Linked DNA regions of Lewinella sp. 4G2. The protein of the gene in region 2 interacts with the protein of the main gene of each other region in a pairwise test. Links are inferred from orthologs where the notes say so. Each region holds a gene or a part of one and is shown on either strand. Other genes may lie near its edges.

The links. The genes of interacting proteins can lie anywhere in the genome.
Region 1: the proteins of A3850_RS18560 (region 2) and secA interact in binary tests that used the Escherichia coli proteins (3 or more experiments, as listed by UniProt). The link is inferred for Lewinella sp. 4G2 from one-to-one orthologs.

The regions. Positions count from the first base shown.
Region 1 is NZ_LVWJ02000014.1:779,662-784,023, forward strand. What follows is about bases 433-4,362. They hold secA (preprotein translocase subunit SecA), read right to left. Parts: upstream 3,972-4,362; coding sequence 633-3,971; downstream 433-632. Other genes in these bases: A3850_RS04660 (phosphotransferase), read right to left, coding at 4,174-4,362. Outside these bases: deoC (deoxyribose-phosphate aldolase), read right to left, coding at 1-352. UniProt on the Escherichia coli protein: Required for protein export, interacts with the SecYEG preprotein conducting channel.
Region 2 is NZ_LVWJ02000019.1:370,409-374,148, reverse strand. Bases 343-3,218 are described here. They hold A3850_RS18560 (alkaline phosphatase), read right to left. Parts: upstream 2,420-3,218; coding sequence 1,265-2,419; downstream 343-1,264. Other genes in these bases: dprA (DNA-processing protein DprA), read right to left, coding at 2,500-3,218; A3850_RS18565 (hypothetical protein), read right to left, coding at 782-1,105; A3850_RS18570 (fatty acid desaturase), read right to left, coding at 343-571. In the rest of the region: more of A3850_RS18570, read right to left, coding at 1-342; more of dprA, read right to left, coding at 3,219-3,600.

The sequences.
Region 1 (4,362 bases), on a different replicon or contig from region 2:
CCTTGAGGCGGGCCGTAGTAGAGACGGATTCGATATCCGAGCGGACGTAACTCCAATCTCCGGATTTTACCGCAGCAATATTGATGACGATGTCTAATTCGTCCGCCCCCTCATCCATGGCCCGGCGAATTTCCTGCACCTTGACCGCAGTTTCCTGGTAACCATTCGGAAAGGCAACGACGGTTGCTAACAGCACGTCACTACCCGATAGCAGTTTCTGGGCCCGGGTTACGAAGTAGGGTGGCACACAAACAGCCCGGAAGCCGTGGTCCAACGCCTCCTGGCAGATACGGTCCACGTCCGCCCCGGTACATTCGGCAGCTAGAAAAGTATGATCAATCAGCTCTTTCAAGGCGAAAATTGTGGGCCACCCGTGGGTGACGTTTAGGGAAAGACTCAGTACCACCCTAATAAAACCGGTGGCAAAAGATGTTCGTGAGAGACGAGTAAGCGGCGGACACTAGCCATGCATGGCTGTGAACCGAGGCGCAAGATAGTCAGCCACGATCTTTAATCGGTGTCTTTACTTCTATTGCGCTCACCTTTTAACAAAGAAAGGAGCCAATGGAAAAGGGGCAAGCATTAATTGCTCGCCCCCATTCTTAGTTAGGATCCAGAGATGCTCTACTGGATTATTTACCGTGGCACTGCTTGAACTTCTTACCACTACCACAGGGGCAGGGGTCGTTACGCTTCACCTTGGCCTCCTTACGTTGGAAAGTCTCCACCTTTTGCCTTTGGGCCTGGCCGGCATTATCCGCTGCTTTCTGGGCGGCGGCGGCTTCCGCTTCTCGCTTGTTGGTGGTTACCTGCTCCTGAGCGGGCTGACGTGTTGGAGCCTTGGCCTCCTGAACATCCTCAGCCCGCTGTAGCACGAGGTCACCCTTGGCGAGGTAAGCCGTAGTGGTTTCGTTGATTCGGCGGATAAGGCCTTCGAAGAGCTTATAGGCTTCCATCTTGTAGATCACCAGTGGGTCCTTTTGCTCGAAGGAGGCCAGGTTGGTGGAGGTCTTCAGTTCATCCATGGAACGCAGGTGCTCCTTCCAGTTATCATCGATGATGGCTAAGGTTACGGTCTGCTCGATGTCGGAGATGATGCTCCGGCCGTTGCTTTCGATGGCCTTTTCGATATCAGCCGTAATGGCTAGCGGGTGAGTAGAGCCATCCGTAAACGGAATCACGATACGCTTGTAACGCCCGGGCTGGTCCTCCTGAATCTGACGGATGTGAGGCATCACGCGATCCACCAATAGCAACATTTTGCTGTGGTAGAAACCCTGGAATTCCTCCAGCAGGCGATCAGCAATATCATTCACTTCCTTCGTCTCCTTGAAGAAGGCCGCATCGATCTTGGTCTCGAATCCGAGGATGCGCAGCACGTCGAAGCGGAAGCTGTCAAAGTCTCCATTCTGCTTATTCTGGAAGGTGATGTCGTCGAGCAAGCCCTCGAACATGGAATGGATATCCAAAGCCAGGCGTTTACCACTCAGAGCGTTGTCCCGCTTGCGGTAGATAGCCTCCCGCTGGATGTTCATTACGTCATCGTATTCCAGGAGGCGCTTACGAGTACCGAAAGCGTTTTCCTCGACCTTTTTCTGAGCGTTCTCGATGGACTTCGTCACGATGCCCGCCTGGATGACGTCGCCTTCCTTGTGGCCGGCGCGGTCCATCCACTTGGAGATCCGTTCGGATTGGAAGTAGCGCATCAGGCGGTCCTCCAGCGATACGTAGAATTGGCTGGAACCAGGGTCTCCCTGGCGCCCGGAACGACCGCGCAACTGGCGGTCCACCCGCCGGCTATCGTGGCGCTCGGTACCAATGATGGCGAGGCCACCGGCCTGCTTCACCTCGTCGCTCAGTTTGATGTCCGTACCCCGGCCCGCCATGTTGGTAGCGATGGTAACCTGACCGGGCCGGCCCGCCTCAGCGACAATATCCGCCTCGCGCTGGTGTTGCTTGGCGTTCAGTACGTTGTGTTCGATGCCCCGTGAACGGAGGTACCGGCTCAGTTTCTCACTGATCTCTACGGAGGTCGTACCTACGAGGACGGGGCGACCAGCCTGGGTGATCTCCTGCACGTCGTTAACGACGGCGTTGAATTTCTCCCGTTCGGTTTTGTAGATGAGGTCATTACGGTCATCCCGTTGGATGGGGCGGTTAGTGGGGATCACCACAACGTCCAGCTTGTAGATGTCCCAGAATTCTCCTGCTTCCGTCTCGGCCGTACCGGTCATACCGGCCAGCTTGTGGTACATGCGGAAGAAGTTCTGCAGCGTCACCGTTGCGTAGGTTTGGGTGATCTCACCAATCTTGACGTTCTCCTTGGATTCCAGCGCCTGGTGGAGACCATCCGAGTAACGGCGGCCTTCCATCATCCGGCCGGTCTGGACGTCGACGATCTTCACCTGCCCGTCCTGGACCACGTAATCATCATCGATCGTAAAGAGCGTGTAGGCCTTCAGCAACTGGCGGATGGCGTGGAGGCGCTTTGATTTGACGCCGAAGTCTTGGGCAATCTTATTCTTGGCCAACGACTTTTCTTCGTCGGAAATGTCCGTCCGGTTATCCACCTCGGCCATGTCGGTGGCGAGGTTAGGCATGATGAAGAATTCCGGATCCTGGTTGTAGCGGCTGAGGTATTCTACGCCCTTCGGAGTAAGGTCAACTTGTTTGTTCTTAGCATCAATGGTGAAGAGCAGTTCGGCGTCCACTTCGGGCATCCGTTTGTTCTTCTCGGCCATGAAGGTGTTCTCCGTTTTTTGCAGGAGGGTACGGATACCGTCTTCGGAGAGGAATTTCGTGAGGGGGCGGCTGTTGGGTAGCGCGCGGTACGCCCGGAGGAGGGGGAAACCAGCTTCCCCGTCTTCCACGCCGAGGTATCCTTCCTTAGCAAGTTTCTTGGCCTGGGTGAGGAATTTGTTGGCCAGGCGCTGTTGCTCGGCTACCAGTTTTTCAATGTGGGGCTTGAGCTCTTCGTAGTCGCGGTCATCCGTACTTCCCGTCACCGGGCCAGAAATGATGAGGGGCGTCCGGGCATCGTCGATCAGGACGGAATCGACCTCATCGATCATCGCGTAGTGGTGCTTACCCTGGGTCTTGTCGGCGATGTTGCGGACCATATTGTCCCGCAGGTAATCGAAGCCGAATTCGTTGTTAGTACCGTACACTATGTCGCACTGGTAAGCCGCACGGCGGCCGGGGCTGTTGGGGCGGTGGTAGTCGATACAGTTGATGCTGAGTTGGAGGAACTCCATCAATGGGCCAATCCACTCTGCATCCCGTCGGGCGAGGTAATCGTTCACGGTAATGACGTGGACGCCCTGGCCACTGAGGCCATTCAGGTAGGCCGGGAGGGTGGCGACGAGCGTCTTACCCTCACCCGTTTGCATCTCGGCGATCTTGCCTTCGTGAAGGGCCATACCACCGATGAGCTGCACGTCGTAGTGAACCATTTTCCACACAATTTCGCCACCGGCGGCCGTCCATTTATTGCTGTAGATGGCCGTATCGCCTTCAATGCGGATGTGGTCTTTCTTTTCGTTGGCGGCGAGGTCACGGTCCGCCTGGGTAGCGGTTACGCGGAGTTCCTCGTCTTCGGTGAGCCGGCGGGCGGCTTCCTTCACGGTAGCGAAGGCTTCGGGAAGGATTTCTTTAAGTACGACCTCGAGTTCCTCATCGCGGTTCTTCTTCAGCTCGTCTACCTTTTTGTAGATGGCATCCTTGCGGTGGAAGTCTGCTTCCTCTTCGGCGAGCGTTGTCAGCCGTTCGATCTCGGCGTCGATTTCGGCGAGGTATTCATTGATGCGGCCGCGGAGCATGGTTGTCCGCCCCCGGAGTTCGTCGTTGGAGAGCCCCTGTAGCGTATTGTATACTTCATTGACCTGCTGGACGATAGGTTCGTAGGTAGCTACGTCCCGGTCCTGTTTCGAGCCAAAGAGATTTTTAATGAATTTAGTGAAGCCACCGGCCATGAGATACGTTATTTACCCTTTTCCTCCGCACCTGCGACAGCGCCCTTATTGATGTGATGGCGCTGGATATGCGAGAAAAAGTATTGTGCTAAAATTGCCGCAAAGATACGCGGCACCACCGGCAGCGCGCACAAAGCACGCCACGGCCGGCTAAGTGACTGATTGTCACGAAAAAACAGAACGGCCTGACAGGTACGCAGGTTTATTGGAGGCCAATCCGGGCCTGCTCGAGCAATGATTTCCGCTGGCCCAACGTGAGCGAGAGTGGTAACTGGGCGATACCGATGATGCGGCGAATGACCTCCACGTAGCAGAATTCCCGCGCCAGTTTGGCGTTGAAACCCGGTGGTTTACGGTAGCTGCGGTCGATCTCGGTAAGGAGTTCCGGCTC
Region 2 (3,740 bases):
GGACTTTGCCCCAACCATCAAAAGTGATTCGTGGGATGCGCAGCACTACGCCGAGGTAGATCACGGGTACAACCACAAACAACACGATCGGGCTACGGAAGATCCGGTACTTAAAGCGGCCCCACTTACCGAGGTCACGGTACTCATCCACCGTCAGGAAGTCGATGTCACCAATGTCGCGGTGCTCCAACTGGCCGGTGTGGCCGTGGTGATAGCTGTGGACGCGGGCCCAGTAAGTGTAGGGAATGGAGCTGAAGAAAGAGCAGATGAAGCCAATGGCATCATTGACCTTCCGCTTCTGCAGGAAGGAATAGTGGCCGCAATCGTGCTGAATGATGAAGATGCGCACGAGGAAGAACGCATTGACGGCGCCCAACGCTAGGGTCAGCCAGATGCTGTAGTCCACGCTGAAATACATCGCAATCCAAAGGGCCACAAACGGCCCAAAACTGCTGAACAGCTGGCCAATCGCCCGTGGCGTGTTGGACTCCTGGTACTTAGCTACGATGGACTTCCAGTGGCGGAGACTGGAATTGATTTCTTCAACGCTGGTGTTCGGGGTAGTATCCAAAATCTTATTGTTTAAACTGGTAGGATGATGAAAGGCCGTACCTCACTTATTGTTGTGTCATAAAACCGGAATGGCAAGGCCGTTACTAACAAGGCTTCCACCAACCGACTAAAAGCCACGCAAGATACGTAAGCATCGGTAGATGAAATGAGCACCCCACAATGTTTACGGTTTGCCGACAAATGAACTTGCGTAGTGGAACTGCCTCAGTTACTTTTTCTCTAGTGCCGAGGATGCCTCCAACTCTTTATACTTCGCGTACTGCTTCTCGGTGAGCACTTCACTGATCATCCGCTCTTCCTTATGGCGAAGGTCTCGCAACGCAGGTGACCCCACGTAGAACTCCCCCTGCTCACGTAGTAAAGCAATCTCTTTCTTCACCACTTTGGCGATTGCTAGTAGTGCTTTTTCCTGCTTCGGACGAAGGTCCAGTTTTTCCACGGCCGTGGTTTTTACCGTCGTAGCAGTAGTGGATTGAGCGGGTAGTGCTACTGCAAAACAAAAGAGCAACGCAAAGAGAAAGATTCGCCTCATGGTAGTTGTGATTGTAAACGAGTTGAGTGAATAGCTAGGAAGCTTTAAACGCGCCCGGTCAAGAATTATTAGGCAGAGGTTCAACTCCAGCGTCATTCTAACCCGGTAGCATCCCGTTAGTTACGCCCCTCGCCGACTAACATCGATTAAATGGCTTGGTCAAAAACCGTAGAGCGCTTTCATGTTGTCAAAGATGGCCGTGTTTTCGTAGATGCCCCGGAACAACTCCTCCCCGGGCCCGTAGGCAAATACGGGAATCATCGCCGCCGTGTGGTAATCCGACGTAAAGGCTCCATCAATTCGGCCCATCTCGGAACCGTTCTGAATCGCGTAGCCACCGGTTTCGTGGTCCGCCGTAACGATGACGAGTGTTTCTCCGTCCTGCTGCGCAAACTTGAGAACCTCCCCAATCGCCTGGTCGAACTCCAACATTTCAGAGATGATGTAATCGCTATTGTTGGCGTGGCCACCCCAATCAATTTGGGAGCCTTCAATCATGAGGAAGAATCCCTTATTCTCTTTATCCCGCTGGTTAAGGAAGTCGGGAGCCAACCGGGCGGCACCCACCAGGTAGTCCCGGCCCTGAGAGAAGGGGAGGGGCTCACCATCCGCCGTGAGGTAGGCGTAGTTTTTGGATACATTGGGCTTGACGTCCTTCATGTCTTTCTTGACGAAGTTGTCCACGTCGTAGCCCTTCGCACGAAGTTCTTCCGAGAGGTTGCGCTTGTCGACCTCACGGCGTTCGAAGAACTTGACGCCACCGCCGATGATGAGGTCTACGTCAGTTTTTAGGAAGTCGGCCGCGATGGCTTCATAGTTCTTACGGTACTCATTGTGAGCCACGAAGCTGGCGGGCGTAGCGTGGACAATTGAGCTACTGGCGACCAGCCCGGTTGGCATCCCTGCGTCTTCGGCCATTTCGAGAATGGTCCTGACGGGTTTCTTGTCCATGCCCACGCCGATCGCTCCGTTGTAGGTCTTCACCCCCGCGCTAAAGGCCGTGGCTCCCGCAGCGGAATCAGTTATGAGGTTATCCCCACTGTAGGATTTGTGCAAACCCAGGCTCCTGAATTGCTCCAGGTTCAACCGGTTATTATTCATGTACATACCAGCGGTGATCTGGCTGATGCCCATCCCGTCCCCAATCATCAGGATGATGTTTTTTGGCTTTTTCCCGGTATAGTTAACGGCGGCTCGTTTGATCGTTGGTAAGCGAACGGTGGGTTTCGTCCCGGTGGTCGTGGTCGGTGCCGGAGGGCAGGAGGTCAGGAAAACTAGGCTCAGCAGGGTGCAGATCAGGTAGGCTGGTTTCATACGGCGAAGATAAGGTCTCCGTTGGGCCGCAAGTGAAGCCCAGGTTAAATGTTGGCAGTTCAATATTGCGCACTCCATTCTCACCCACCAGCCAGCCGGTAACGGTGGCCGGGTAGCGAAACGATGTGCCCCTTCATTTCCAGCATGAGCAGGGTGCCCGCCAGCCGGGCCGGTGGCTCCGACATCAGGTGATGCAGCGTATCGATATCAACGGCTTCCTGGTCCCGCAAGCAGGAAACCAACTGCTGTTCGGCCGCGGAAAGATCATCGAATAGCCGGCGTTGGGTACCCTTCACCGCTCCTTTCCACTTCATGAGGTCAATCAGGTCCTGCCCCTCTTCAATCAGGTGGGCCTTTCCTTTTTTAATGAGGGCGTTGCAACCGGCCGTCAGTGGGTCGCCACCCCGGCCGGGACAGGCCCCTACTTTGCGGCCCATGTCGTGGGCCATTCGAGCCGTGATCATGGAGCCGCCCCGGGTGGCTGATTCCACCACAACAGTAACATCGCTCTGGGCGGCTACGATTCGGTTGCGGGCCGGGAAGTGCTCCCGGTTGGGTTTCATCCAGTACGGATATTCCGTCAGGATGCCGCCGCCCGCTTCCACCATCTTTAAGGCCGTGCGGGCGTGGGCGGCGGGGTAGACGTGGCCAAAGCCGGAACCCATCACGCCAAGCGTCGGTAGACCGATTTGCAAGCAACGGCGGTGGGCGTAAATGTCTACTCCGTAAGCCAGGCCGCTGACGATCAGAGGGTCGTATTCCGCCAGTGGATCCAGTAGCAGGTCGATCTGCCGGCTCCCACGGCTACTCATTTCCCGGGTGCCGACTACGGCCGCCGTGCGTTTGTTTTGTAGATCCGTTTGCCCGAGGTGATAAAGGATCGGGGGAGACCCCGCGAGCTTGGCTAGCCGTCCTGGATAATCATCATCCACACAACACAGGATGTGCACCTCGCTCTTTTCTGCGTGGTGAAGGATGGCGTCCGCCTCTTTCAGGTGCCGCTCCGAGGTAAAGGCGTGGGCCGTCCTTTCGGCTACCCCCTCCACTTCGCATAGCTCCTGCGGCCGCGCCCGCAAAACATCGTCGGCCGAGGTGAAGTGATGGATTAAGGAACGGAAAAGTTTCGCGCCAATACCCGGTACGCGGCTGAGTGCTACCCGGGCGTGCGTGTCCGAATGCATAACAATAAATTAGCAAGTGATGGGAGCCACGAAAAAAACGGGAGGAGGCGAAGGAAAAAAGGGGGAGGGGTGGTCTAAACCAGGCACGATAAATTGCCGTTAGCCACCGTATGCGTGGATGTTGACAAAGATAATGTATT